4 regions of the Paenibacillus sp. OSY-SE genome follow, and region 3 is predicted to be linked to each of the others. Evidence: riboswitches for the same ligand, from Rfam matches in the RefSeq annotation. Region 3 holds a riboswitch; each other region holds the start of a gene.
The links. A riboswitch is a leader RNA that binds a small molecule or an ion and turns the genes downstream of it on or off. The one in region 3 is predicted to bind cobalamin.
Positions count from the first base shown of each region.

Region 1: linked by a shared signal. The riboswitch ahead of metE (5-methyltetrahydropteroyltriglutamate--homocysteine S-methyltransferase) and the one ahead of A372_RS0110390 (1-propanol dehydrogenase PduQ) in region 3 are both predicted to bind cobalamin.
Region 2: linked by a shared signal. The riboswitch ahead of A372_RS0104715 (cobalt-precorrin-8 methylmutase) and the one ahead of A372_RS0110390 (1-propanol dehydrogenase PduQ) in region 3 are both predicted to bind cobalamin.
Region 4: linked by a shared signal. The riboswitch ahead of nrdI (class Ib ribonucleoside-diphosphate reductase assembly flavoprotein NrdI) and the one ahead of A372_RS0110390 (1-propanol dehydrogenase PduQ) in region 3 are both predicted to bind cobalamin.

Region 1 covers NZ_ALKF01000205.1:320,095-327,731, reverse strand. The annotation lists gene glsA (glutaminase A) at 1-412, opposite strand, end outside; gene A372_RS0132355 (DUF3939 domain-containing protein) at 683-1,162, opposite strand; gene A372_RS0132350 (SDR family oxidoreductase) at 1,362-2,165, shown strand; gene metE (5-methyltetrahydropteroyltriglutamate--homocysteine S-methyltransferase) at 2,279-4,606, opposite strand; gene A372_RS37835 (hypothetical protein) at 4,776-4,913, opposite strand; cobalamin riboswitch at 4,871-5,066, opposite strand; gene A372_RS0132335 (HesB/YadR/YfhF family protein) at 5,515-5,805, opposite strand; gene A372_RS0132330 (cation transporter) at 5,910-6,113, opposite strand; gene A372_RS0132325 (L-lactate dehydrogenase) at 6,535-7,488, shown strand.
Region 2 covers NZ_ALKF01000148.1:28,616-36,252, forward strand. The annotation lists gene cobJ (precorrin-3B C(17)-methyltransferase) at 1-135, opposite strand, end outside; gene A372_RS0104690 (cobalt-precorrin 5A hydrolase) at 132-1,193, opposite strand; gene A372_RS0104695 (cobalt-precorrin-4 methyltransferase) at 1,180-1,929, opposite strand; gene A372_RS0104700 (decarboxylating cobalt-precorrin-6B (C(15))-methyltransferase) at 1,926-2,501, opposite strand; gene A372_RS0104705 (cobalt-precorrin-7 (C(5))-methyltransferase) at 2,491-3,096, opposite strand; gene cbiD (cobalt-precorrin-5B (C(1))-methyltransferase CbiD) at 3,093-4,214, opposite strand; gene A372_RS0104715 (cobalt-precorrin-8 methylmutase) at 4,229-4,861, opposite strand; cobalamin riboswitch at 5,036-5,207, opposite strand; gene A372_RS0104720 (methyl-accepting chemotaxis protein) at 5,396-6,316, opposite strand; gene A372_RS0104725 (DUF4261 domain-containing protein) at 6,847-7,637, shown strand, end outside.
Region 3 covers NZ_ALKF01000170.1:41,113-48,749, reverse strand. The annotation lists gene A372_RS0110410 (sensor histidine kinase) at 1-597, opposite strand, end outside; gene A372_RS0110405 (ANTAR domain-containing response regulator) at 590-1,162, opposite strand; gene A372_RS0110400 (EutP/PduV family microcompartment system protein) at 1,234-1,665, opposite strand; gene A372_RS0110395 (BMC domain-containing protein) at 1,676-2,032, opposite strand; gene A372_RS0110390 (1-propanol dehydrogenase PduQ) at 2,226-3,368, opposite strand; adenosylcobalamin (AdoCbl) riboswitch at 3,761-3,912, opposite strand; gene A372_RS0110380 (FUSC family protein) at 4,315-5,361, shown strand; gene A372_RS0110375 (nucleotidyltransferase family protein) at 5,319-5,957, opposite strand; gene A372_RS0110370 (XdhC family protein) at 5,944-6,993, opposite strand; gene A372_RS0110365 ((2Fe-2S)-binding protein) at 7,006-7,506, opposite strand; gene A372_RS0110360 (FAD binding domain-containing protein) at 7,510-7,637, opposite strand, start outside.
Region 4 covers NZ_ALKF01000200.1:90,808-98,444, forward strand. The annotation lists gene A372_RS0126420 (carbohydrate ABC transporter permease) at 1-422, shown strand, start outside; gene fadH (2,4-dienoyl-CoA reductase) at 600-1,364, shown strand; gene A372_RS38035 (hypothetical protein) at 1,745-2,347, shown strand; cobalamin riboswitch at 2,641-2,839, shown strand; gene nrdI (class Ib ribonucleoside-diphosphate reductase assembly flavoprotein NrdI) at 3,012-3,392, shown strand; gene nrdE (class 1b ribonucleoside-diphosphate reductase subunit alpha) at 3,364-5,457, shown strand; gene nrdF (class 1b ribonucleoside-diphosphate reductase subunit beta) at 5,543-6,544, shown strand; gene A372_RS0126455 (M3 family oligoendopeptidase) at 6,750-7,637, shown strand, end outside.

The sequences.
Region 1 (7,637 bases), on a different contig from region 3:
TCTCACGCGGGCTCTGGCCTTCGATGAGCGAGGCAATCGCAATGGCACCCGCATTGATGAACGGATTGAACGGCTTGCCGGGATCCACTAGCTCCAGCTTCAGGATCGAATTGAAGTCATCGCCTGTAGGCTCCATGCCTACCTTCTCGAACACCTTAGCCTCTCCGCTATCCAATAGAGCCAGCAGCAGAGAGAACACCTTAGATATGCTCTGCATCGTAAACTTAAAGCCGCAATCACCTGCATGAGCCTGCTCACCTTGCGTTCCTAACAGGGAAATGCAAAGCGCATCGCGCGGAGCATTTGCCAAGCCGGGAATATACGTGGCGACTGCACCTTTTGCTGCTGTCTTCCTGCTCTCCTCCAACCAATGGGGAAGCTCCTGTTCTAGCTGCTGCCAATAGGTAGACATATGTGCTGCGCTCCATTCCTTCCGATAATATGCTTCTCTGTTCACAGTCGTTCACGGTTTGAACATGCATTTATAGAGTGTCATTTACGATGTGGAACCATTCATTGAGGGCATTTCGCCAACCCACGACAGTCACTGCGCTTCCTTCTTCACTTCTTGAATATCTGTTCTGCAATCCAGCCGATGATGTCCATGATCTCTATTAGCATATCATTTCCAAGCGCAAAAAAGGACCCTATTTCCACTTCAGGAAAAAGAGCCCTTCGCACGTTATTGAATTATTCCGGGACGATGCCAATCCGGTTCATGTGTAAGCAGGAACTGCTCTGTCGTGAGATAGAGCGGGATCGGGGGCACTTCCTTCAAATAATGCCGCTGCATTAACAAATCGTAATGCACCTGCCGGTTCCGGGTACCGGTCATGACGGGCAAATCTTTATGCTCATCCATATAATCGTCAACCGCGGTCTGAACTATATCCAAATAAAGAGGGATGAGCATATCATTCTCCTCGAAAATTTCATACGTATAACGGGACATATAGAACTTCTGATCCGATACGCCGCCTAAATAACGGCTGATACGCTTCAGATCAATACTTTGGTCCTCTTTCAGCAAAGTCGTGCGTTGAATTTGTTCAGGCATGTCGTTCTCGAACTGAAGCACTGCTCTTTTTACGTCTTGCAAGGACACATGTACAGGAGCATTCTCTTGTTTCTGTTGTTGTTTCCGACGTTTAAACCAGAGCATGTCTGAACCCACCTCTCTGTTTTCCTATGTTATGCAGATGGAAACAGGAATAATGTATTCGCTTACATATCCATTATAACATAGATTCAATATGGTTCACATGACGCATGACAGGTAGGTTTAACCAAATCCACAATCAGTGGATCAATATCAACATGAATCATCAAAAATATTGATATGACAAAAGGGGCAACGATATATGAACACGCAGCAATCCACGACTACACATCAGATGACAGGAACAGCCATCGTAACCGGAGCAGGGTCGGGAATTGGCCGGGCGGCTGCGATACGTCTGGCGGAGGCAGGCATGACTGTCGCGCTGTTCGACCTGAAGGACGAGCGTACACAGCAGACGGAAGAATACATTGCCAAGCGATTCCCTGGACAAGCATACGCTTATGATGTGGATTTGAAAGATCCAAAACGGGTAGAAGACGCAGTCAAGCAGGTTGCCGAGCAATGTGGAGACATTAAGGCGGTATTCGCGAACGCGGGCATTAACGGCGTGCTCTCTTCCATTGAAGAGTTGAAAGTCGAGGACTGGGAGGAGACGATGAAGGTCAACCTGACTGGAACATTCGTCACCGTGAAGTATGCTCTGCCCTATTTGAAAAAGCAAGGCGGCAGCATCATCATAACAAGCTCTATTAACGGCAGCAGAAAGTTCTCCGGATTCGGCATGAGTGCGTACAGTTCTTCCAAGGCAGCTCAAGTGGCATTTGCCAAAATGGCTGCGCTGGAGCTCGCTCGTTATAAAATACGAGTCAACGTCATTTGTCCGGGAGCCATTGAGACGCACATTGAAGAGAATACGAACCGGAAACCGTCCGTGAAGGACATCGAAATCCCGATGACTTACCCGGAAGGCAGTCAGCCGCTTGAGCATGGGCCAGGGTCTCCCGAACAGGTCGCTGATCTGGTTGCCTTTCTTGCATCCGACGCCGCAAGCCATATCACCGGCGCGCAAATTATGATTGACGGCGCCGAATCACTTCTCTAGCTCGATACTAAAACACGTCCATCCTTAGCGCAGTCACAGAAAGTAAAATTTCCGTGCCTTGTCATCCGGATGGACGTGTCTTATTTACTCATCTCTTGCGTTGCATGCCCCGCTTAGCTGAGCGGCTGCACTTCCGCAACTTTTCGTTGTTGGCGGACTCGTTTTGTTGCCTCTACCATGTGGCGAAGGGCCGCGACCGTTTCTGGCTCATGACGCGTCTTTAAGCCGCAATCTGGATTAATCCAGAACGATTCCACAGGAAGCACGGCCAGTGCTTGCTCAATCAGCTGCTCCATCTCTTCCACGGAGGGAACGCGCGGACTGTGAATGTCATACACTCCAAGTCCGATTCCGAGCTCGTAATGCTGCTTCTCCAGTGTGGCAATCATATCTCCGCCGCTGCGCGCTGTCTCCAATGAGATGACGTCCGCATCCATCTTGCGAATCGTGTCCACCATGTCGGAGAAATCGCAATAGCACATATGCGTATGAATTTGCGTCTTAGGCTCCGCGCCGCATGTGGCCAAGCGGAATGCAAGCACGGCCCACTCCGTGTAAAAGGATGCATCCTCCGCTTTGAGCGGCATGCCTTCCTTCACCGCCGGCTCATCCACTTGAATCATTCCGATGCCGGCTTGCTCCAAGGCGGCAATTTCTTGACGCAGCGCATAAGCCAGCTGGAATGCCGCTTGTTCGCGCGGGACATCATTACGGACGAACGACCAGTTCAGAATCGTCACCGGACCAGTGAGCATGCCTTTAACCGGCTGCGCAGTCAAAGACTGGGCGAACGCCGTCTCTTTCACGGTCATCGGTTCTGTGAACGCGACATCCCCGTAGAGAACCGGCGGCTTAACGCAGCGGGAGCCGTAAGATTGCACCCAGCCGAATTTGGTAAAGGCGAAGCCGTCCAATTTTTCGCCAAAGTATTCAACCATGTCCGTACGCTCGAACTCGCCATGCACGAGCACATCGATGCCGATGTCTTCCTGGATGCGAATCCAACGCGTCATTTCATCTTCCAGGAAAGCTTCATACGTTTTGGCATCCCACTCTCCCTTGCGGTAACGCAATCTCGCCCGGCGAATGTCCGCCGTTTGCGGCATGCTGCCGATTGTCGTCGTCGGCAAGAGCGGGAGTTCCGGCCAGCGCTTCGAATGCAGCACTCGGCGCTCCTCATAAGGCGTGCGTTTAATTCCTTTCGCCTTCTCCTCCTCCAGCAGCTCGTGCAATGCTTCGACGATATCTGCACGCTGGCGGGAAGGCTCGTTGCGCCATGAAAGGACGCGCGCGGCACTGTCATTCAGAGCGGCGCGCGTTGCTTCACTAGGCTGCGCGATATGACGGGCTAATTGCACCGTCTCCTCCAGCTTCTCATCCGCGAAGGCCAACGCCTCACGAATTACCTCCGGAAGCTCTGTCTCGCGCGTCGCCGTCAACGGCACATGCAGCAGGCTGCATGACGGCTGTACGATCCATCGTTCCTTCGGCACGATGCTCGCAACGGATTCCAGCCACTCCGCCGCTTCTTGCAGATCAGCACGCCATATGTTTCGGCCGTCGATAACGCCGAGCGCTAACGTTTTATCTTGAGGGAAGCCCGACTTGCGAAGCGCGGCTTCGTTGCTTGCTTTGCCATGCACGAAATCCAACCCCAGCGTATTGACCGGCAGTTGAACGAATGCTTCGTAATCCGATACCGCATCGAAATAAGTTTGCACCCATAACGGAAGCGTCGGAGCCGCTATCCGCAGCTGTTCGTATACGGATTGCACAGCCTGCCAATCTTCTGGCTTCATTGCCAAGACGAACGCCGGCTCATCCAGCTGTACGCACGGAACGCCCTCCGCTTCAAGCTCGCGAAGAATGTCGCTGTACACACCGATGAACTGCTTCAGGACCTGCAGACGTTCTCCTGCGGGAACCCCCTTCAAGGAGCGCACATACGTGTAAGGACCAATGATGACCGGCTTGCCTTCGATGCCCAACTGAAGCTTCGCTTTGCGATAAGCTTGCAGCGGCCGGTTGGAAGTAAGCTGTGGCGCACGACCTTCCCATTCTGGCACAATATAGTGATAGTTCGTGTTGAACCATTTCGTCATTTCACAAGCAACTGCATCTTGGGTTCCACGTGCAAGAGCAAACATGAGATCAGGCGATACTTCCCCGCCTTCATACGAATAACGTAAAGGGATGAGTCCGAACATCGTAGTCATGTCGAGCACATGGTCGTACCAAGAATAGTCGTTTACAGGAATGTAATCGAGACCGGCTTGTTGCATTTTGGTCAATCGCTGCAATTCAATCTTGTCTAATTCCTGCTCCAGCTCCTGAGCCGAAATCTTTTTCGCCCAATACTGCTCCAACGCTTTCTTCCATTCGCGATCATAGCCGATGCGCGGATATCCTGCTGCACTTGTCTTTACTGATGATGCTGTCATTATCCTTGCTCCTCTCCATATGTGATTCCCCCGCGGGACAAATAGGGACAATTTCTATCTGTTAACACGGAATTAGCATATAACATTATTCGCCATAAGGAAACCACAAAAAAGGACATCCTGCCAACTGACAGAGATGTCCCGTAAACGTCCATGACGGAATAATGGCTCATCGCTTTCCTATCATCGTGCCATCCGGCTGCGCCGGACATCGACACGCGATTTCCATGTTTACGAACACTTCCCTATCTCCCGTAGGTACAATCAGTGCTGCCAGAACAGGCAGGTCTCCTGGCTTCAGCGTCATCGGTGTTAGCGGCCTTCCCGGTTGCATTAGCGAAACCAGTGGCCTGAAGGCTACACCTCTTCTGATACAGTGGCGGGACCGCGTCGGACTTGAACCGAACTTCCCTATTAAGCTTTGACATGTTCGCAAAGCGCCTGTTCCCTGATATGCAGTTGTGTTGGAACGTGATGGACACCCTTCCAATTGAGAACGATTATAAACTGTCTTGCAGCGGATGACAAGTGCTTTTTCCAAATGGATGAGCAGTAAAGTAAAGGGCTGAGTAAATTTCAGCCCCTCCTCATCAAACCTGACGTGAGGTTTTCCCTCATCCGGGTTTCCGATGTTCTTCTTACTTGCTCATTAAAGTACTTTCCTTACACGACGAGTTTCTTAAGTCCCGCAAGCTGTGCCGCTGCGGCCGCCTGTCTGGGTTTGCTGTGTTTGTAACGACGATTTTTCTTTTGGTTCCAGAAAAGGGTTAACCTTTTCCTGATATACCAGTCAATTTTGATTAAGAATAGGTTTACCTTCTCCCATGTCTTCCGGTAATGCATCCCCAGAAAGTCGAACCCATACTCGTCTCCCAAGTATGCCTAGCTTGGCAATGAAAATACACACGCTATATGGACATTCCTTCATTCAGGAACACGATGTCTTCCCCGTTCTCATCTAAGGTCAGCTCGCGATCGTCCAAGAACCACAGATCGTTCTGCTCCATGTAGAATGTAATGCCGTCCACGACTTCGGTTACGCCAGGATATTGCGGACTGTCTTTCATGATGCCGAAAGAGTAAGGTCCCGAAGCGCTGAATCCACTGTAGCGCACGAATACGCGCACCGTATCTCCTGCTGTGAATCCCCAATCGGTCTGAAACCGCTGTGCCGCCTTTGGTGTCACTCGTAATTGCATCAACGGACCTCCTTTATTCAATCTGTTCCCTTCTAAGCTCGATCATACCATGTGGAGAAACCGATGAAAATACCAACTTTTCACCTTGCATCATTCATTTACGATCACGAGATCACATCGAAACCTTGGTCCTCGATCGCTTCGCGAATCTGATCCGGCTTTACTGCCGTCTCGTCATAAGTGACACTCACTTGCTTCGCCGCCAGGTCCACCTGTGCTTGTCCGCCGATGCCAGCAACGGCCCGTTCGACCGATTGCTTGCAATGTCCGCAAGTCATTCCTTCCACTTTCACCGTCAAATTCGCCATCATAACTGCCTCCTTTATATTCATATCGTTACTTCTGAATTGTCATCCATATCTCCAAGATAACTCCTTCCTCATTTTCCTGCAAACGTTTCGGGGCCACTCACATATAAACGAGCACTCCATGCACGATTTACAACCACAGAACACATTTCACAAAACACATATATTTCGAGAAAAATTGATATAGTCGAACTAATAATCTTGGGCGCATTACCGCTCAAAATCAGAGCCTCCTCATATCGAGAGGAAAGCTTTTAATTTAATTGCATTTTACATCTCTCGATAACGTCGTGATGCCTCCTTTCATGAAATTTTCATTTTAGGTTGGCTATATGTATGAATATTGGTTAAAATTTAATTGTTACATATTTTGAACAAGCTGTCTCATGCTTCATTGAGCACAAAGGAGGCAATACACATTATGACCCAAATATCCAAAGTATCCCGCATTGCATTGATCGGTTCGGGATTCGTCGGATCCAGCTATGCATTCGCCTTGTTCAATCAGGGCTTAGCTTCCGAATTAGTCATTATCGACGCCAACCATAAAAAAGCGGAGGGCGACGCGATGGATCTAAACCACGGTCTTCCATTCGCATCCAACATGCGAATTTGGGCTGGGAACTACAGCGATTGTAAAGATGCCGATTTGGTCGTCATCACAGCCGGTGCGAACCAAGCTCCTGGCGAAACACGTCTCGATCTCATCGAAAAAAATGCGAAAATATTCAAGTCTATCGTTGAATCAGTCATGAACAGCGGCTTCAACGGACTGTTCCTGGTTGCCACCAATCCGGTAGACGTGCTTACATACGCGACATGGAAATATTCCGGCTTGCCAGCAAATCGCGTCATAGGATCCGGTACGATTCTGGACACGGCACGCCTTCGCTATCTGCTTGGAGAGCAGATTGAGGTCGATCCGCGCAACGTCCACGCCTACATTATAGGCGAACACGGAGACACCGAGCTTCCGGCATGGAGCAACGTCAGCATCGGAGGTCAACCGCTCGAAGATTACCGGAAGACGCACGGGAAGCCTACAGACGAAGATTTAAACAATATTTTCATCAATGTGCGCGACGCCGCGTATCATATCATTGAACGCAAAGGCGCCACTTACTACGGCATCGCGATGGGACTCGCGCGTCTGACTAAGGCGATTCTCCGCAATGAGAATTCCGTACTGTCGGTATCTACTTTGTTAACCGGCAAATACGGGTTGGACGATGTCTACATCGGCGTTCCAGCTGTCGTCAACCGCCAAGGGATTAGAGATGTGTACGAGCTTCACCTGTCAGAAGATGAGAAGCAGAAGCTGCACCATTCGGCCGGCGTACTGAAGCAGGCGATTTCTTCGATTTTCCCTAAATAATTGAATGATGTCAGCAAACCCCGAGGCTTAGTCTCGGGGTTTATTTACCATTAAGGAAAGCTAAAGTTCTGTGAAGCGGTAAAGCGAATCAAACATTCCTTATGGCGGCAAAACCTGCCTCTACATGCGGTCGCTCATCTATGAAAGGC
Region 2 (7,637 bases), on a different contig from region 3:
GTCCTGAATAAGTTCTTCAATCAGCCGGATATACGTAATGTATCCCACGATCACATCCGCTTTTTGAATGGCTGCCAGCGCCTCTCCGGTCATCATCTCTCTCTCGCCTGGCCCAATTCCTACAACATAAATCATGCCTTCACCCCATTGCTCATTTTCGTTCTGTCTCCCATGGCCATTGTGATCCCGCAGGCGGCGAACCTTGGTGTCAATACCCGGCCCCCGCTGGCCAGATCGGCTGCGGATAACGCTACGTTGCCAACCTGCACGGTCTGCCTGACGAACTCGGATACCGGGTATTTGCCCGCGACTTCGCGCAACTGATCTGCCGTATACGTGATGAAGGGACAATTCAATTTTTCCGCTAATTGCTTGATGGCCGGTTCATTCTTTTTGATATCGATACTGGCAATGGCAGAAAAGGAATGCGGATCGGCATCATACTGGATGCAAAATTCAGTAAAGGCCTTCATCATGTGCTCAGGCGCAGTCTGTTTGCGGCATCCGACTCCAAGCACGCGTGTCTGCGGGACCATTTTCACCGTATATACGTTCGATTCCGGCAGACGATATCGATGTGTGACCCATACCAATGCTTCTGCCTGTTCCGGAAGCTCATGCGGATTCGTAATCGAGATGAATCCCCGCCGGTCTATCTCTACCGGCACTTCCTCATATAAGCCCACTGTTTTCCCGGCAGCCAACAGACCGTTGATTCGCTTGCAGTTCTCGCGAAAGTCCGGTATCCATGCAGGCACGGACGGCACGATCATATCGAGCGCCGCCACCTTCTGAACGTCCGTTGCCGTTGTAATAACGGCTGCCGCCCCCGTAAGATCCGCCAGCTTCCGGCTCAATTCATTGGCTCCGCCCACATGTCCCGACAATAGACTGATGGCATGATGTCCTTTTTCATCCATCACTACCACCGCCGGATCATACAGCTTGTCCGAGATGACGGGAGCCAACGTCCTGACGGCAATTCCCGCAGCCATAATGCAGACAAGAGCATCATATTGCTGGAAGAGGAGACGCATCCCGGTTGCAAAATCCGGTTGAAGCGCAGCAAATCCTTCGGATTGCAGCTTTTCTGGAACAAAGCAATCTGCCGCCAGCGCCTCCTTGATCGTGGCTGCAAGCGCTTTGCCGTGTTCCGTGACCGCAATGATGGCGGTGTTCTTATCTGTACTCATGCGAGAAATCCTTGTCGTACAGCTTGGAATAATAAAATGTCTCGCCCAGAAAATCCCCTACCATAATGAGCGCCGTTTTCGTGATGCCCTGTTCCTTTACTTTGTCGGCAATATCCCGCAGGGTTCCCGTTACTTGTTTTTCATCCGCCCAGGTCGCTTTATAGATAACAGCCGCCGGCGTATCTTCCGGATAACCGCCTGCCACAAGCTCCGACACCACGCTCTCGACAGCTTGAACCGACAGGAAGATAACCATCGAAGTGCGGTGCGCGGCAAAGGATCGCAGCGATTCCCTCTCCGGAACCGGCGTTCTGCCTTCCATGCGCGTAATAATTACGCTTTGGCTCACTTCCGGCACGGTATACTCGACACCGAGCTGCGAGGCGGCCCCGAGGAATGAACTTACCCCAGGCGTGCAGGTGAACTCTATATCCCGCTTTTTCATTTCCTCGATTTGTTCCCGGATCGACCCATAGATCGAAAAGTCTCCGGTCTGAAGTCGGACGACTTGCTTCCCCGCCTTGACGCCTTTTTCCATGCAATCGATAATCCCCATCAAATCCATCATAGCGCTGTTGTAGATTTCGCAGCCTTCTTTGCAGTACTCCAGCAAATCCGGGTTAACCAGCGAACCTGCATAAATGACGACATCCGCCTCTTTCAGGAGGTTGTACCCTCGCAATGTAATGAGTTCTTTATCTCCGGGCCCCGCCCCGACAAAATGCACTTTCGTCATGCTGTCCCGCTCCTCTCTTTTTGGCAAGCGATAATAAAGGTCGGATTTTGGGGCTTAAAATAATGCCCTTGTCCAAGTTCATGCCACTTCGACACTTGCAGCTGGATCACCTCGACTTCATGCCAGGGCCCTTTTTCGAGATAGGCTGCCGCTTCGAGGGCATTTTCCATCAAGATGAAATTGAGCACAAGGTGGCCGCCTGGCTGCAACAAGGCATGGCTCCAATCGATGATCCCCGTTAATTCCCCCCCGCTGCCGCCGACAAAAATAGCGTCAAACGCGGTATTGTCCAGCGGGACGGGAGCCTTTGCCGCCATAATCTCCACATTGTCAAGCGCCAGCTGCCGCCGGTTCTGTTCGATTAATGACAACGCCTCTTCGTTCCGTTCGATCGCGGTTACCGACACATGGGGAAACATCTTCGCAACCTGAAGCGCTACGCTTCCCGTGCCGGCGCCAACGTCGAGAAAACGGCGGCTCGTGTCGTCCAGCGCTAATTTGTCAATGGATACGGCACGGACCTCCGCCTTGGTCATGGGCGTCTTGCCGCGAATAAAGGCTTCATCCCTCATCCAAAATCACCACCACATTCATGTCATATCGAGCCGCAACTTGCTCCGGCTTCAATCGGTGCAGCCGTTCATCGGGATAGCTGAGATTTTCTCCGATAACGAGCGTTTTGTGGAGCTTCCGCCGCAGAATTTCCTGGGCGATTTCCGCCGGTCCAAGCTTACTGTCCGTGACCATCGCCACTTTCGGGTGCGCGAGCAGAAAGTCGAAATCAGGCTGTTTTCCGTGACTGCTCGTCATGTACAGGTCGTTCATGGCAATGCCGCAGCGGCTGCACAAATATTGGATTGAGCTGATCCCGGGAACAATCTGAAGCTGTTCCGGCGGGAACTTCTGCAACGCCCAATTTCCGATGCCATATATTAACGGGTCTCCGGAAGCGAGCAGCACGATGTCCTGACCGATCCTTTCCAGCAAAAATGCTTCCAGCTCCGAGAGCTGCGTGGGCAGAAGCTTGCGTTCGGCCGGGTTGCCCTGCGGGATTTCGCCCAGCTGCCGCTTCGAGCCGACAATCACATCTGCCTTCTGAATGAGTAAAGCGCCCGCACCTGTCATCAGCTCCGGGCTTCCCGGGCCAATTCCGACAATATGAATCATCGCCATGCCTCCCTGATGGTTGAGATGTCGCAAGTGGAAGCCAGCATTCCCCGTTCGGTTGAAAACGTGATGACGTCGATATCCACAATCGGTTTGCTGTATTTCAAAAACTCTTCTGCCCGTTGCTTCACTTTGTTCGTAATGGTCTGCAAAACCTCGCTATACCCTTCCGCGACCATAATTTCTCCGGCGGCTTCCGTCGTGGTGCAGGCCGCAATTCGCTGGAGCAAGGGAAGAGGCGCGCCGGCAAGCGCCAGATTCGCCACCAAAATTTCTGCCCGTGCATCGGCATCTTTGCTGTGCGTTGTGAAAATACCGGCGGACACTTTAATTAATTTGCCTAAATGGCCTACCATCAGCACGTGTTCAAACGCGAGGCGCTGTGTTTCTTTGAGCATGTAGCCGACGAAATTGCTCATGGAGACCACATATTTGCCGTCAATGCCAAGCTGCTCTTCCACGAAGCGCTCCCCGTAATTCCCGGGAACCAGAATCACTTTCCGGAAACCCTGCGCTTTTTTCATTTCGAGTTCGATGGACAGCGACTGCTTCCACCCCTCCTCGGACATCGGAGTTACGATTCCGGTCGTTCCCAAAATGGAAATCCCGCCGATAATCCCCAGGCGGCTGTTCATGGTGCGCTCCGCGCGCTCTTCGCCTTCCGGCGCGAAAATGATGATATCCGCCCCTCGATCGGGGCCGATCTCTTCCCGCACGGCCGCAGTAATCATTCGGCGCGGCACCGGATTGATGGCCGCTTCCCCGACCGGGACCGCAATGCCCTTTTGCGTCACGCGCCCGACGCCTTGCCCGCCGTCGATTCTGATGTCCCCGTTCGCATTCAAGGTGACCTGCGCAAAAATCCACATTCCATGCGTCGCATCGATATCATCGCCGCCGTCTTTTTGAACGGCGGCCGTTGCCGTATGCCGATCGAATTGCTGCTTGTCCACCGGAAGCTGCAAGCATGTTCCGTTCGGCGTGATTATCTTAACTTCGGCTATTTTCTCCTGCTTGATGATCATGGCCGCAGCCGCTTTGGCCGCCGCAGCCGCGCAAGTGCCTGTCGTATAGCCTTTGCGCAATTTTTTTCCCTCATAATACACGTAGTCTGCCATCGGGCCACCTCTTCTTACATCGCGTACAGCACGGCGTTCATGATGGCCGCCGCCAGATTGCTTCCGCCCTTCCGCCCGCGGGCAACGACCGCCGGAATGTCACTTTCATAGAGCGCTTCTTTCGATTCGGCCGCTCCGACAAATCCAACCGGCACACCGACGACGGCTTCTACATCCAATTCGCCGGCAGCCTCCATCTCTAAAATTTGATAGACGGCGGTAGGCGCATTGCCGATGACAAACAATTTCCGCCCTGCCTCTCTGGCAGCAAGCTGAATCCCGGCCATGGAGCGAGTGATGCCTTGCTGTTGGGCAACTTCCGCCGTTTGCGGCTCATTGACGTAGCAGCGGTAGCGGCAGCCGTATTGCTCCAGCAGCTTTTTATTCATGCCGCTCAGGGCCATATTCGTATCGGTAAAAATGATGCCGCCCTGCCGGATCGTTTCGCGTATTTTCGTCAAGGCATCATGCGTGAACACGAGATTATCCAAATAATCAAAATCCGCCGTCGTATGAATCGCCCGTTTCATGACCAGCTCCTCTTCACGATTGCGGAACGCATATTCAGGTCTTGTTTCCGTAATGATTTCCTGTATAATTTCAAAGCTTTTTTCTTCAATCCGCTTGGGATTTTTGATGTAATCCATCTTTCCCTCTCCTGTCCCGAGTTAACTTACAACCTCTAAAAAGGGAACAAAAAAACACGAAACCTAAAGGTCTCGTGTCCATACGAAGAAAAAGCAGTATCCAAGTATGTTATGAAATGAACACACTTGTGCCTGGGTTCTCTGCTATAGACAACTGTTCCCTTAGAAGTTGCTGCAAGGCTGAACAGAGGAGGTCTCCTGACTTGGCATCATTCTACTTTCCCGCCTTCCCGGCAATGGTTCCAGTGACATCAATGGGATTTCGTCCGCTTCACAGTAGCTAGGGCCTGTAGAGGAATCGCACCTCTTTCCCTGATCTCCGCTCAGTTTTCTATTCAATTTTTATCAGGTTGAATTTTCTGTAATTGAATTGCGTGAATCTCTATGATGAATCATAGCTTGATTGATATAGCGCCGCCTGTGACGGAACTCATTGCACGTCGATTTGCCGGACAACAAAAAGAGCGTTTCAAGCCTGCTGACGGGCTAAAACGCTCTTTTTGATTTCTTTGTGATATGAATGTCCAACCCTCGTTACATCATTAAACTCAATGTTTTCGCCTGCGCATCCAGATTACCCGCTGCTTTGCCGATGTTGGCAAACTCCTCAGTGGCTTGCTTAATTTGATGCTGACATTCGACGATTGCGTCCCGGGAGTTCTTCGTCCCCCCGCCGACATGTCCTACCTTATCGGCGATTCCCTCGATGGCGGCTTGGACTTCCTTGGCCGCCTCTTGGACATGCTCCGCCAGCTTCCGTACCTCGGCGGCAACCACCTGAAACCCTAGGCCATGCTCCCCGGCATGGGCCGCCTCAATCGCCGCGTTCAGGCCCAGCAGGTGGGTTTGTGAGGCAAAATCCTGGATCATCTGAACAATTCCTTTGATGGACTTGTATTCATCTTCCAATTGCCGCAGGAGGGTTAAGTTTTCTTCACTGTCAGTCACCGCGCGCTGAATGGCTGCCGCAACCTGCTGGTTGCGCTCCACGCCTTCTTCCGTCCGCTTCAGCAACTCTTCCGCCATCAGCCGCAGCTCGTCCTTCATTCGGGAGGCGGCGTTTTCCCTTGGCGTGATGTCGGTCGCCACCTTCAAGACAGCCACTGTGTGGCCGGTATCATCCAGAACCGGCATATACGTTGCTTCAAGCCACACCAGGTCCCCATTTTTCGCTACCCGGGCGATTTTCTGTTGAAATTTTATACCGTTCCGCAAATTCTCCCAAAACGTATCATACTCCGAACTGCCGACAAACTGTTGCGTGCAAAACATCCGATGGTGCTTGCCGACAAGTTCTGACGCCGTATACCCCATCGTCTGAGCAAATAGATTGTTCGCCCAAAGAACTTCACCCTGGATGTTAAACTCGATCATGGCGAGCGACTGCTCCAATGCGGCCAGCACCGCTTTCTCCTCCAGCACTTGTGTACTTTTCTGCCTCATGCCACTATTCATTCATGCACATCTCCCTTTTTTCATGCCATTGCAGCAGGCAGGCGTGCCATCCATACCTGCTTGCCCCCGGTTCGATTACGACCTCTGTATCCCTGCCCATGAGATGGCGCAGCCGCTGGCTGATGGCTAAGCCTCAGTCCGGCACCTCGATCTTTGCACATTGTTGAATGATCAGCTTGTGTCATGTGGACATACTGCGAATAAGATCTACCAATTTTTATGTAAATAATCCTCTATCTTTATGAATTGGTATTACTTTCATCCCATTTTCTAAGCTGATGTTCAATATGCTTCAGGACTTTTTTATTATATAACATAGATCTCACCACCTTTGAAACAAAAAATCTCGCCTGCATGGCAGACGAACAATACGTCATACCGCTTCCTGTTGTCCAGCAAAAACTCTTTGTTGAGTTACTTCGCTCCTTTGTTCAAAAAGAGTGGTAGAGCGCAACGAACGTACAAACTGTTTACTTTAAAAGATGGCGCCGACACATTACAATATTATGGTAAGGGAGAGGAGAGATGTAATGATAGCCCAACAACAGGCGGCAATGCAATCCATGATAGAATGGCTGGCTGATGAACATGAACTCGGTCGGAAACCTAGCAAGATTGAGATCGCAGGGGAATTTGATCTGCACAACATGCACTACTACATATTCAAGTATAAGAAGATAATGCTCGGAAAATGGCTCCTCGGCGTCTGCGGCGGCTATGAAACTCCGTCTGACACGGAGCATTGCGGCCATGTGTTCAGTGAGATGCAGCCCTATGATCCAGCTACTGCGGAGCAGGAAGCGATTGCGACGGTCGAAATGATCCGCGAGTATTGGATGAAGCAAGCGGCCGCTTTGGAGGCGGAACAAGCGCAAAATGATGCTGCAGAGCCTGAAAAGGAATCATCTGGCATTTTTAACGGTTTCGTTCTGCTTAACTCTTCGGAGTGCGATCTTGATCAGATCAAGTCGAACCTGCTCCAGGACTGGAACATCTCCTGTTCACCAACAGAGGGAGAAGGTCAGAACTCCGAGGAAGAAAAGGAGGGAATCCTGGTTTTTGAGGTGGAGGCCTTCACCTTGGCCGTAAGCTTTGTCGATGCTCCCATACCGGACGGCGAGGCCGAACATTACGCGCAAGGGAACTACCTCTGGCAGGAGGCCGCGGAGATCACCAAAACGCATGTGGCTCAAATCATATTGGCTGTATTTACCCGCTCCGCCTCCCCGCTCGACAGCGGAAGGCTGTATACCAAGCTGGCGGCCAGCTGCTTGAAGCTCCCGAATGCAATCGGGCTCTATTCATCCGGCACCGTCTTTCA
Region 3 (7,637 bases):
ATAACCAAGCTGACGATAGTACGCGTCTGCCTTCTTATTTTTCAGCTTCAAAAATCCGTACTTGTTGAACACGAGAACGGCATCCTCCAACTGATTGATGATCGAGTCCTTGAACCGCAGCATGGCGGTCAACATCGAAGACATTTCACCATCTTCGTATTGCGTCCCCGTCACATTGAAGTGGGCTTGAATATTGTCGCTCACATCTTTTTCATAGATGACGACCGCAATGACGCCCTCATGATTTTTGATCGGATATACCGTTTGCCTGACCAGATGATTTTCCTGCGTATTGGCAACGAGTCCCTGTGACATAATTCCGGTTTCCAACGTTCTCAAGACGCCTGGTTCGTTCTCGCGCAGCGCCTTCTCGCCCGCAACCGGACGCCGGTACAGCGATTTGCCGTTACCCGGACGGCGGTGGTACACCACAATCGCCTCATTCGCCACGCTGGACAGAACGTCGATGAACACATCATCCGGCACCTCGGACATTTCGAATGACTCGGCTATCTCGGTCAGCCGCACGATATCCGCGTCCGCCAGTCCCGTATGCCGATTGCACAACCGCACAATCTGTTCTTTGAAATCAATCATAGGAAATGACGATGGTTGTTGCGATTTCTATCATCGGACACCGTCGATCCATGCTAAGTTTGCGTAGGGTTTGATAGGCTTCCTCTTCGGTGCAGCCGTTTTCCTTCATCAAAATCCCTTTCGCCTTTTCGACCGCTTTCCGCTCTTCCATCTTCTGGGACAGCTTCGATAGATTCTGCTCCAGCTTGCGTATTTCCTTGCCTTTGGCAATGGTCACTTCCACCATCGGAATGAACGACTTTTCGTCGAGCGGTTTCACCAGATAAGCAAGCGCACCGATAGAGGATGCTTTTTCAATCGTCTGTTTGTCGCTGAATGCGGTCAAGAGAATAACCCCGCTGGCCAGCTGCTCTGAAATGATTCGTTTACCCGCCTTCAACCCATCCAAAATTGGCATTTGAACATCCATGATGACCAGGTCGGGCAGATGCTTCTTACATAACTCGATGGCCTCAAAGCCATCGGAAGCTTCGCCTACTACATTGTAGTCCGCCTCTTCAAGCATCTCACGAATATCCATTCTTGTAATAGGTTCGTCGTCGACTATTACAATTTTTCCATTCATGTGTCATGCACCTCATTGTCTACCGATATTTGCTTGTATCTTGCGAATCCTCTATCGAATGATAAAGTCGCCTACGCCTCCAAATAAGCCCGAAGCGCTTCCACTCCCACGTTCTCCATGGTTGAAACCTCGAAAATATGCTCTACGCCCGCCGCTTGCAGATAAGCTCTCGCTTGCGCGATATCCTCATCCGCCCGGGCCAGCTCCACCTTGGTCACAATTCCAATCACCGGCTTGGCGAATACCGTCGCAAAGGCCGGCGGAAAATAGCTTTCTTCCTTCGTGCAATCTTGCACAAGCCCGATGACATCCGCATCGACGCTGGAGACAAGCAGCATCTTGTACAAATAACGATTCTCGATGCATTCCCCCGGCGTATCGATCGCTTGCTCGAAAGTCTCCACGGCTTGCGTCTTCTTGTAGGCAATCTCCTGACCGTGCAGCCGTTGGCACAGCGTGGTCTTGCCCGAGCCGGTGCTTCCGGCAAATATGATTTTCTTCATGTCGCTTCCCCTACGTTCTCGTAATCTTCGCACCCGAGAAGCCGAGAATGTTCTGCAAGCCAAGCAGCACTTCACTCACGGCGGAATCCACGGAGGATACATCGCCCGTAATAACGAGCGACCCGCTGAAGCGATCGACGAAGCCGATCTGCACGCCAGCCGCCTTGGTCGCGATGTCCGCCGCAATAATGGAGGCTTCGCTTGGCGTAATAGTCATAATGCCGATGGCATCCTTCGCCTCGGTTCCCAAGCCCAGCTTCTTGTAAATATCCGGGTTGGGATTCGCGATAATATGAGCCAGCGTGACCTGTTTCCCAGGTACGTACTCCTGAATGACGCGTTGTTTTTCGTTGTGTTGTTGGTCCATACCCTCATCCCATCTCATGTAAAAAACCGTGAAATAGCTGTAAAAAAACATAAAGACCCCTTAAAAAGTTCACACGGAATTTTTAAGAAGCCTCTTCGCTTTTATTTGTATGCAACACGCCTTTGTGTTACTTTTACTATATTTTAACCTGCAAACGTTGTCAATATCATTACGGCTGGAATTTAATTGCTATTCAAGATTGAAACATTTTGTTCAAAATTTCAACGACGTCGGATGCGGCAGGAACACGCGGATTCGTGGCCGTGCATCCGTCTTGCAGCGCACCCTCGGCAATCGCCGCGCTCATCTCTTTCACCGTGCCTAGTTCCACGTTGCAGTCCCGCAGCGTCTGCGGCATGCGCAATTGCTTCTGCAGCTGCTTGATCGCCTGCACCAGACTGCGAACGCCGCTCTTCGCATTGGAAGCCGGCAACCCCAAGCTCTTGGAGATTTCGGCGTATCTGGCTGCCGCCGCATTGCTCTCCTCTTTGCCGTAACCCGGCTTGTAATCGGCATTGAATTCAATCACATACGGCAATAGCAGCGAATTCATGCGTCCGTGCGCAATCTTGAATTTGGCTCCGGCCACATGCGCGATGCCATGGTTAAGCCCGAGCGACGCAATATTGAACGCCATACCCGCCAGGCAAGAGGCATTATGCATTTTCTCGCGCGCCTCAAGGTCGTTCCCGTCCTTGTAGGCTCTTGGCAAATACGCAAAAACCAGCTTGATCGCCTTCTCTGCCAAAGCATCGGAAATATCGTTCGCTTTGGTGGATACATACGCTTCGATCGCGTGGGTCAGCACGTCCATTCCCGTATCGGCGGTAATGAAGTCCGGCACGCTCTTGACTAATTCTGGGTCCAAGATGGCTTCTTGTGGCAGCATGTCATCGGACACCAGCGGGTATTTGATGTTCTTCTTCTTGTCGCTGATGACGGAGAACGACGTGACTTCCGAGCCCGTTCCGCTCGTTGTCGGAATCGCCACGAACGGCATATCGCGCTGGTCCAAGATTTTCTGAGCGAAAATCTTCATCGCCTTGGCCGCATCGATCGCGGAACCGCCGCCAATCGCAATCATAAGATCGGCCTGGAACGCTCCGAGCGCTTCCACGCCCTCTGTCACGACTTCGACCGGAGGATCGGGAACAATATTGCTGAAAATGTATTGTTCGTTGCTTTCATGCAGCCGTTCAAACAGCATGTTAATCATCCCCGACTTGACCATGAACGGGTCTGTGACGATGAAGATCCGCTTATTCCGCCATTCCGTCAGGCGATCCAGCGCGCCTTGTCCCATATAGATGTCGGTTTTCATAGAAATTTTGTCCATGTAAGGCACCTCCAAGGAGTAATTGGCAACAAAAAAAGAGACCTTTAAAAGAACGGATTCCTTTAAAAGCCTCTTTGCTTATGATATATGGTGCACGCCATTGTGCAACTCGCAATCATTCAATTGTCTACCACCACTTTACACCGTTATCCGGATACTCGTCAACCGGATCTTGGCAGCCGTTATCCGCACGTGAGCGGCAGATGGTGAAAAAAAAAGGGACATGCACCTCACTGTGCATCTGTTCTTCGGCATTGAAGAACCTCCCGTTTGCTTAGCCATACCTCATTGTACGTGTTCGGCGGCGACCACCCGGCCTTGCCGACAGCAGCGTCGGCAGCCCTCTTGCAACGGAAAAAAAGCCTAGCGAGGCGGTAAACGTCACTAGACTTGTAAACCAGCCACTTTCGCCTCGAAATGACTGGTCAGACAAAGTTACTAGGCAAACGACCTGACTTAAGACCGAGCATTCGATCTATCACAGTGGCGGGACCGCGTTGGATTTGCACCAAACTTCCATTGCCTATAACTTTTTCTATTGTGTATGACGTGAATGGGCGTCCATTCGACATTATTATAGCATAAACAATCGCGTTGGCAATATGTAAGATATGAATTTCAACAGTTTTCCATGTTTGACACATATAACGTAAATGCCAGTATGACGGTGGTAGAGCATCTTTCGAGATACCTCTACTCTGCTGATGCGGGACTTCCTTCATTTTATACAAATTCCCCTATGACCGTAATACCACCACAGATGAACAATTAGTGTAAGTAAACCTGTGTTCATTCTCATGGGTGAAATAAGGGCTTAGGCATTTCATGACCGCCTTCGTAATAAATGGAAATCGTAATTGACATACTACGAGGAAGGGGCCTTCCCAACTCCGACGCGGTAGAGACAACACAAGGGAACGAACAATTGATAAGGAATAAGATGAAGATGGGGCTTACTAAAATGGTTAATAAAATGATGGATTTTATCAAATATAAAGGGGCTGTATGGAAAATCCCATTAGCTGCAGCACTGTCATGGGAGCTCGCGGAGTGGGCCGGATCTAAACATCCTTACTTGGCTCCTCTGACGGTCATTTTGTCCATCCAATTAACAGTTGACAAGTCCATACAATTTGCATGGCAGCGCATCATGGGGACAATTGCCGGCGTTCTTTTCACTGCATCAATAGCGCCCTATGTTGGTTTAAACGGCTGGAGCATAGGCTTCCTCCTTTTTGTAGGGGCTCTAATCGTAACGTGGCTGAAGTTGGATCATGCTATAATGATCCAAGTTGCTCTCAGCATTTTATTGGTAATGTACTTTCAAAGCAAGATGCCCAGCTATTCCCTTGATCGGATACGTGATACCGTTATCGGCGCTGTCATTGCCCTACTGATCCATATGCTGATATTCCCCCCCGATTCCGTTAACAAAGCCAAAAAAAAGATGATCCATTTCACGGACCATCTATCCAATCATTTTATAAACATCGCACTTTGGGTAAAAGAGGGCTGCTCCTCGAGTGAAGCCCAAACATTGCAAACAGAATTGCAAACCTTATTCCGGGAACTTCATCAAGCGACAACCGAGTTGGATAAAGCGGAGCAAAGTGTGCGTTACAATCCGCTAGGCCGCAAAAAACGCGATATCTTAAAAAAATTAAACCAGAAAATGCATCAACTTCGGTCTGGCTATGCCAATTCTGCCGACATGATACGAGTTCTTGCGAAATGGTCCGAAAGCGGCAATTTTGCGAAAGAGGATCAACGGATTTGGGCCGTTCATTTGAATACGTTAGCGGGGTTTGTAAAGGACTGGAAAAGTGTATTGGATGACCCAGCCTCATTCAGCTTGGCTTCCAATGGCTCAGCCCTGCAAATAAAAGCGCCTGCCCATATGGAGAACTATCAGTACCCGCTTGCGTTATATATGAACGCCGAACAAGTCATTCAAGATTTCCAAAATATGGATTTTTCCAATAAAGCCCTGTAATCTTCAGCAGTATCCACATCCATGAACAAGTCCGGGTTTGCGAAATCGATGCAAATTCCCGATTTTTCCTTTCGAATAAGATGTCTGGCTCCCTGATCGCACTGCAATCGCAGGAGATCCGGAAACATTCGATGAGCAAAAATAACCGGCGGTCTTGCTAAACCATCATACCTCGAGGCCGCGAAACCAATGTTGCCGTTCATCTGATGCGTTTGAAAACATAAAAGCAGTTCATTGATCATCTCATTTGTAATTAAAGGTTGATCCGCCAGTACTATCATCAAGGCTGTCGCTTCCATGGCAAGTGCAGCCTGTACACCGCACCGCAGAGAGTGCGCTTGCCCCAAACGAGATTCAGGGCAGTGAATAACGGACCATTTCCGTTTGATCGGATCCCGGTAAAATGTGTGATCCATCCAAGCTGCCGCAACGTCATTTACTATTACCCAAACATAATCCAATCTGGATCTCAAAGCCGCAGCCAACGCATAATTCCCCAAATTCATAGGACCCAACGGAAGTCTAAGTTTATCCGAACCCATTCGGGTACTTTGGCCTGCCGCTAAATAGATGCCAACGATATTATTCCGGCTCATTGACAACAACTTCTTGTGTTCTATTTTTTCTATACGTATATATTATTTCTGCGAGAATGCTCACTGCGATTTCCTCGGGCCCCTCTGCACCAATCGCAAGTCCCACGGGAGAATGAACTTCCATCGGAACCGGCCCGCCTTTTAGCAGGCGTTCCGTTCTATTTTTCGATCCCAGAATGCCAAGGTAACAAAGCTGCCGCTCAGAAAGAAGTCGAACCAGCTGCTGATCCCTCCTAAAATTATGACTCATTACAATTGCATAATCGTAAGGCGAAAAATGAATCATCCCTATCGTTTCCTCTGGAAACCCCAATAAAATAGATTCAGCATCCGGAAAATAACGTCGATTGCAAAAGGCGGGTCTCCAATCGGAGACGGTGACAGAAAAACCGATGATCGCTGCAAATGCGGCAAGTGGTCTGGCGTCCGGTCCCGCACCAAATATCATAAGACGCGGTCTGGGATAATAGGTATGAACGAAAACATCCGATTGCATGGATGAGACAAACTTCATTCCGCTCCTCCACGACTCCTCCGACGACGTCCAATCCAATAATACCTGTGGAAATTCTCCCCTCCACTCCCCGAATAGGTGCCGATCTCTAGTCAAGAAACCATAATCGATCACAGACCCATCCGAGCCGAAGCTTTTAATGAGTATGACCTCGGTTCCATGATCCAAATAATTCTTCAATGTACATAAATGATCCGCAAGCTCATCATTTACCGGTTCCATCGTGACATGAACAACACCGCCGCACCCTAGTTCTTCCCCCCAGGACAGCGGATCCGATGACTGCATGTCGAACACGAAGCTGCGAGAAACGCCTGTCTCCAGAATATCCGGCACGCAGGCCGAAAGATCAGCCTCCAGGCAGCCAGCGCTTAGCATCCCTAATTGTGAACCATCTTCAAGAAACAGCACGCAGGCCCCTTCTTTACGGTAAGCGCTCCCTTCCACATGGGTAATCGTCGCAAGCACGCTCCTTAGGCTGGTACGTTGAATGGTTTCCAAAATGCGATGAATTTCTTCCAAGCTCGCCCCTCCTCAACTCCTAGAGGAAAATGCTTCCCCATCCTCTTTCTTCATAAAGACGTCCTTCACCGCATTGTGAATTTCTTCATAGGACATACACCTGCAAATGTTGGATTCCAGCCATACCCTAATTGTGTCCTCATTCGCATGCGGATGAACATTCCGCAAGCCCTGACAGTTCACAATAAAGCCCGGGGTACAGTAACCGCATTGAAATGCCTGATGTTGTACAAAGGCATGCTGTACCGGTGAGTTCATCAAACCCTCGATCGTTGTAATTTTCTTTCCATCGGCTTCCACGGTGAGCATAAGGCACGATTTCATAGGAAGGCTGTCTACCAATATCGTACACGTGCCGCAGTCTCCGTTATCGCAACCGGATTTACTCCCCGTGAGTCCAAGTTTGTCTCGAATTGTATATAACAGTATATCAGCAGCCCTTACTCGAATTGTTCGCTTCTCACCGTTAACTTGGAATTCAACTGGATAAATAGTGGTATCGCAGGATGACATGCTTCACCTTCTTTCCAATATCTGAACCGCGTCAGCCATCGTTTGTTTAAGCACAAATTTCCGAAAAGAGGCGGATCCTTCCGCATTATCTAGTAATGGAGCAGGAAGTTTGCCGATCGCCTGTTCAATTC
Region 4 (7,637 bases), on a different contig from region 3:
CGCTGACGGGCTTGATCATTATTTACAGCGCCATTTTCCTGCCGCTCAATATTTTCATCCTGCGTACGTTTTTTCTTGGAATACCGAAGGAATTAAGCGAAAGCGCAAGAATCGATGGCTGTAACGAGGGGATGATTTTGATGAAAATCATCGTTCCGATTGCCAAGCCTGCCTTCCTGACCGTTGCGCTGCTCGCGGGCTTATATACGTGGAACGAGTTCTTCTTCGCCAACGCCTTTGTGCAGACGGAAGCGCTCAAGCCCGTCTCCACGAAATACTTGACGTTCGTTGGCAATTTCAGCTCGGATTGGAGTAAGATTTCAGCCGCGGGACTCATCTCCATTTTGCCTTTTACGGTCATTTATATGTTTTTGCAGAGAAGATTTATCGAAGGCGTAGCGGAAGGCAGCTTAAAGGGATAATGGAACGGGAGTAAGAAAAAGGAAGAAATTCGCGAATCTTTATGTTAAACTGTAAATACAATAGAATAATAGACTCGGAACAGAAGGCCATCGGAATCGTTATTTCGGTGGCCTTTCGAGCATCATGTCGCTGTATGACAATCCGAGTGAGCAAAATAGTGAAAGCGAGGCGGGGAAATGAAGGGGAAGTCGGTTATCATCACGGGCGGTTCCAGCGGTATGGGCAAGGCGATGGCTGCGCGTATGGCACAGGAGGGCGCATGGGTCGTCATAACAGGACGATCGGCAGAGAAGCTGGAGGCGGCAAAAGGCGAAATAGAAACATTCGCAGGACAGGTGCTTACCGTACAAATGGATGTGCGTCAGCCGGCAGATGTACAGCGTATGGTGGACGAAGCAGTGGCTGCCTTCGGACGAATCGACGCGCTCATTAACAATGCAGCAGGCAATTTTCTATGTCCAGCAGAGGATTTGTCAATCAATGGCTGGAATGCGGTCATCAACATTGTGTTGAACGGGACGTTCTATTGCAGCCAAGCGGTCGGAAAGTATTGGATTGCCGAGGGCATTCCGGGCAGCATTGTCAACATGGTGGCCACATATGCGTGGGATGCCGGACCGGGGGTTATTCACTCGGCTAGCGCCAAAGCGGGTGTGCTCGCCATGACGCGCACGCTTGCGGTGGAATGGGGACGCCGCTATGGCATCCGAGTCAACGCCATCGCACCTGGCTTAATCGAGCGCACCGGTGGCGCAGATAAGCTCGTTCCATCCGAGGAAGCCGGACGGCGCATGCTTGACAGCGTACCGCTAGGACGCTTGGGCACACCGGAAGAGATTGCGGGGCTTGCCGCTTTTCTGCTCTCGCCGGATGCAGCGTATATGAACGGCGCGTGCTTGACGTTGGATGGAGGGCAATCGCTGCACCAAACGTTTATATAACTGGCTAATACCGGTTATTACAAAAAGATGCTTACGGATACAAATGGCCATCTTCAGGGGCGCTATATTCCCGGCATTTAATCCCCACCAGGTCAATATGATTTCAATGGCAGACCTGATTAGGTGTGGGTCATGCAGCAGGCCGAGGCCAGAGGAGTTCATAAGCTAATTGCAAGCAGTTGAAGCCCGCCTGCATGGATGAAGACCAACAATTCCACAACCAATGGCGGGTATCTCAAATCCGAAAATTATGGTGATTTTGCTCTTCTCATGTCCAAGTTTATCAAGGAATACAACCAGCAGTTCGGTATCGACCTTTACGGTGTATCCTTAGCCAACGAACCCAATTCGATGACTTTCCTGTCTTGGGATTCCAGTGAATGGAATTCTACGAACATCCAGGTGTTCCTGAAAGACTATCTGAAGCAGGCAATGGTGAATCAAGGGGTGCAGGGCAGGGACCTTCTATTCCTTCGAACAGTGGGAAATTTCGGGCTATAATAGCGCCCAAGAGCGTAGTAACCTATGTCGGACAAAATGGTTCTGCAGATGATCCTCCGAATCAAACGTTGACTGATGATCTGGATGACTGGTCCAAGACTAGCTCCCATACAAGCGGATTGGCATTGGATTCATCCAATCGTTTTTATTTCAATGGAGATACGTCACGGGTAAAGCGTACCGATGGCACAACACAAAGCTTTGTTTATAATCTTCAGAATATAATCAATTTTAGTGCGACCGTATACCATTTCAGTGTCTGGGATGGCGGGGCATTCTACACCTCTTCCGACAATCAGAACTGGACGAAAGTCGTTCATGTGAGCACACCGGGCGTTTATACGGGAAGTCAATGGTACAAAAAAATGTATTCTCCCCAAACCTTACTGCCAGCGGGCACAAATTATGTGAAGGTCGAGTTGTCAGGTGCCGATTCTTGGGAGAAGCAGGTATCCAAGATGGTGATCAACTATATGCCATAACATAAAGAAGTTGTATTTTCGCGACCGATTATTATTATTTCGGTGTCAGATTGATATAGCAACCTGGAAAATCGAATAGACTTTCATGCTGCTGAAGCAGGGCGATTATGCGACGACGTCCTGCTTTTTTTCGTGCGAAAGAGAAAGAAATTGAATGGCCCAATTGAATTTCGTCAGCTTGTTTTTTATGTCAAATATCTTGCTTCTTCGCAGAAAAATGTGTATGCTACGATAAGAGCCTATATTTAGTGTCTGTTTAAGAGAGTACATACTAAATATGGATTATTTAACTGAATATCATAGAGTAAATAAGGTGTCGAGTTCGACTTAATAGGGAATCCGGTGCAATTCCGGAGCTGTCCCCGCAACTGTAAGTGTGGACGAGATGGGCATTGCCACTGTATTATGGATCTCTGAGAGTCGCTGATATGGGAAGGGCCCACAGTAGGATGACACACAAGTCAGGAGACCTGCCTATTTACTTGGTTTCGCATCTTCGGGGGATGAGAAGTGGAAACGACACGCTGCAGAGTGCTTGGTGAAGCAACAAGCGCTGTACTTTTTTGTTGTCGTTTTAAGCTCATCTACCAGATTAGGTGGGCTTTTTCTATGGAAAAAATCACAGAATCATGTTTGCAATGCTTCTAGCAATGGAGGGTCACTGATGCGTATCGTGTTTGACTCAAAGACCGGAAACGTGAAGCGCTTCGTCAATAAGCTTGATCTGGAGTGTATTCAAGTCGCAGACGGGCTGACTGTCGAAGAACCATTCGTCTTAATTACATATTCGACTGGATTCGGACAAGCGCCTCAATCGACTTTGAAATTTTTGGAGAATAATGGCGACATGCTGCAAGGGGTGGTCTCCAGTGGTAATATGAATTGGGGCGAACTTTATGGAAGGGCAGCGGACCGTATTTCCGAAATGTACTCAGTTCCCGTATTAATGAAATTCGAACTGAGCGGTACCAATAAAGATGTGGAGCGTTTTAAACAGGAGGTAAACGAAATTGTCGATGCAACTATCAAATTGGATTCAGCTTAACAATGAAATTATGGTGTTAAAAGATGGAAAGTATCAGTTTGAAAAAGACCGTGAGGCGGCTAGAAGTTATTTTGTCGATTATGTGAATCAAAACACGGTCTTCTTTCACGATTTGAGAGAGAAAATCGATTATCTCATTGAGCATGACTACTACGAACAGGAGCTGTTCGATAAATATAGTTTTGCTGAAGTCAAGAAGTTGTACGAGATGGTGTATCAGAAGAAGTTCAGATTTCCTTCGTTTATGAGCGCTTTTAAGTTCTACAACAACTACGCTATGAAGACGAATGACGGAACGAAGTTTTTAGAGCGGTACGAAGATCGCATTGCGGTCGTCTCCCTCTTCTTGGGCAATGGTGACATGAAGAAGGCGATGGAATACGCGGAGCTCTTCATTTCGCAGGAATACCAGCCAGCAACGCCGACCTTCCTGAATGCAGGGAAGAAGCGGCGCGGTGAATTGGTAAGCTGCTTCTTGCTGGAGATCGACGATTCGATGAACTCGATCGGATTCGCCATTAATTCTGCCTTGCAATTAAGTAAAATTGGCGGCGGCGTAAGCTTGAGCTTGAGCAAAATCCGCGCAGCTGACGAACAGATCAAAGGCTTGGACGGCAAAGCGAGCGGTGTGCTGCCGGTAATGAAATTGTTTGAAGATTGCTTCTCCTATGCGAATCAATTGGGTCAACGCGATGGCAGCGGGGTCGTTTACTTAAACATTTTCCATGCCGACATTCATGAGTTTTTGGATACGAAAAAGATTAACAGCGATGAGAAAATTCGTATCAAAACGCTGTCGCTTGGCGTCGTAGCTCCTAATAAATTTTTCGAATTGGTAGAGAAAGATAAAGATATGTATCTCTTCTACCCGCATACGGTATATAAAGAGTACGGCATGCATATGGACGATATGGATATCACAGCCATGTATGATGAGCTCGTCAACAACCCGAATGTCCGCAAAAAACGAGTTGTTGCCCGAGACCTTATCATTAAAATTGCACAAATCCAGATGGAATCCGGTTACCCATACCTGATGTTTGTCGATAACGCCAATGAATATCATGCGCTGAAAGAAATTGGGCGTGTTAAATTTTCCAACCTGTGCAGTGAGATTGCGCAGTTAAGTGAAGTATCCTCGATCAATGATTACGGTGAAGAGGATGTAATCAATCGCGATATTTCTTGTAACCTGGGCTCACTTAACATCGTTAACGTGATGCAGAACAAGCGGATGAAAGAGACGGTTCATCGTTCGATGGATGCGCTAACCGAAGTGAGCGACCGCAGCGACATTTCGATTGTCCCTTCAGTAGCGAAGGCGAACCGCGAACTGCATTCCGTTGGGCTCGGGGCAATGAACCTGCACGGCTTTCTCGCATTGAACAAAATTGCATATGAATCCAAGGAAGCTATCGATTTTGTGCGCACCTTCTTCATGATGCTCAACTTCTACTCGCTGGAGCGCTCGATGCTGATTGCAAAGGAGCGGGGCGAGACGTTCAAAGATTTCGAAAAGAGTGAATATGCGAACGGAGCTTATTTCGAGCGCTATATGAATACCGATTATTCGCCGCGGACGGAAAAGGTGGCTGCCTTGTTCGAAGGCATGGACATCCCGACTCATGAAGATTGGGTGCGGCTGAAGGAGCAAGTGGCTCAATACGGCGTCTACCATGCCTACCGCTTGGCGATTGCGCCGACCGGCTCGATATCTTACCTTCAATCGTCAACCGCTTCGATCGCGCCAATTACGCAAAAGATCGAGGAACGCGAGTACGGGGATTCTAAAACGATATATCCGATGCCGTTCTTGAATGAGGACAACTTCTTCTACTACAAAGAAGCTTATGATATGGATATGTTCAACCTGATCGATCTGGTTGCTGAAGTGCAAGTTCATATTGATCAAGCGATTTCTACTATCTTATACGTCAAAGATGATTTGACGACGAGAGATTTGGCGATGTATTACATTTATGCCCAGAAGAAAGGGCTAAAGACACTCTATTATACGCGTACGAGAAAAAGAACGATCGACGAATGCGTAAGCTGCGTCGTATAAGCACGGAAAAGATGCACAGATGTGCATCATATATGATGAGCAACGTTGATTGTGCCAGTGGTGTCGTTAGAAGGAGGATATATTGATGAATAAGTTTGAAGCGGTGAATTGGAATGCTCCGGAAGCAGACTATACCGAGCTCCTGTGGACCCAGAACACCTCCCAGTTCTGGTTAGATACCGAGATTCCGATTTCGAAAGACTTGAAATCTTGGGCTAAGCTAAGTCATAACGAAAAGTTGACTTTTATGAGAGTATTAGGCGGATTGACGCTGCTGGATACGGAACAAGGCAACGTCGGCATGCCTATGATTGCGCAGCATGTAGCAGACAAACAGAAGAAGGCAATCCTTATTTTCCAAGCGGCCATGGAAGAGATCCACGCCAAAAGCTACAGCACGATCTTTACGACGGTAGCTAGCTCGGAGATGATTAACGATACGTTCGAATGGGTGAAAGAAGATAAACATTTACAATATAAAACATCCAGAATCGACTCGTATTACAAAAATATACAAGACGGTGGAAATCTGAGCCTCTATCAAGCAATGGTAGCTTCTGTATTTCTGGAAAGCTTCTTGTTCTATTCGGGATTCTTCTATCCGTTATATTTGGCAGGCCAAGGAAAAATGGTCGCGAGCGGAGAGATTATTAAACTCATTGTTCGAGATGAGAGCGTACATGGCGTCTTCGTCGGATTGCTTGCCCAGGAAGCATTCCAGCAATTGAACGGTGCAGAGCAAGAAGCAGCTTCTCGCTTTGTGCAGGACTTATTGAATGATCTGTACAAGAATGAACTCGAATATACGGAGAAGCTCTACGATCCGATCGGATTGACTCATGAGGTCAAGAAGTACATCCGTTACAATGCGAACAAAGCTTTGATGAACCTTGGACTCGAGCCTGTATTCGAAGAGGAAGAGGTCAATCCCGTCGTTCTGAACGGAATCAGAACCCAGACGACGACGCACGATTTCTTCTCCACGAAGGGACAAGGCTATCAGAAGGGCAAGGTCGAGCCTTTGCATGATGAAGATTTTGAGCTCTTGAATCGCCGTGTGCTAGAGTCGAATAAGCTTGGAATCTAGTAATATAGCAAGTACAAAAATCCTCCCTCATGTGGAGGATTTTTTTGTTGCGGCGCACCTATACAAGCGGGGATGGATCCAGTACAATGTCCATGTAAGTAAATCCCATTTGATAGAGGCTTCACTTATGGAATTGTATGACGATTGTTTTGTATAATAGGTAGTAGATTTGTGTAGATTAACCAATAGGGAGGATACATGCTATATGAAATTCAGTGAGTATCAATATGAAAGACCCGATATTAAAATTATTGAACAGCGTTTTAAAGAGTTATTGAGTGCCTTCAATGCGGCGGACAGCTTAGAAGAGCAGGATCGCGCCATGGCCGCTATCAACAAGCTGCGCAGCGAAATCGATACCCAAGGCCAAATTGTCGGCATTCGCCATTCCGTAGACACGACGGATGCGTTCTATAAGGCGGAGCAGGATTATGTGGACGAGGTCGGTCCGATCATCCAAGAATACATAACAGACTATTATCGTGCACTAGTCAACTCGAAGTTCAGAACGGAGTTGGAAGGCAAGTGGGGCAGTCAATTGTTTGCTTTGGCGGAGCTGTCCTTGAAGACGTTCCATCCTGACGTTATCGAAGATTTACAGCAGGAGAACAAACTTGCGACGGAATATTCCCAGCTTATCGCTTCCGCGAAAATTCAATTCGAAGGTGAAGAGCGGACATTATCGCAGTTGACGCCATTCGAGCTGTCCACCGATCGGGAGTTGAGACAGCGGGCTGCCGAAGCCAGATATCAGTTCATGACAGAGCATGAAGCGTCATTCGATCGCATTTACGACGATCTAGTAAAGGTCCGCACGAAGATCGCGAAGAAGCTCGGCTATAACAATTTCGTGGAGCTTGCTTATGACCGGATGAACCGTACCGACTATAACGCTGCAATGGTCGCCAACTTCCGCGACCAGGTGTTGGAGCAGATCGTTCCCGTCGCCACGAAGCTGAAGGAACGCCAGCGCAACCGGATCGGTGTCGACGAACTGCGTTATTTCGATGAAGGCTTCAGCTTCAAGACAGGAAATGCGACGCCAAAAGGAGACCCGGATTGGATTCTCCAAAATGGCGCGAAAATGTATGCT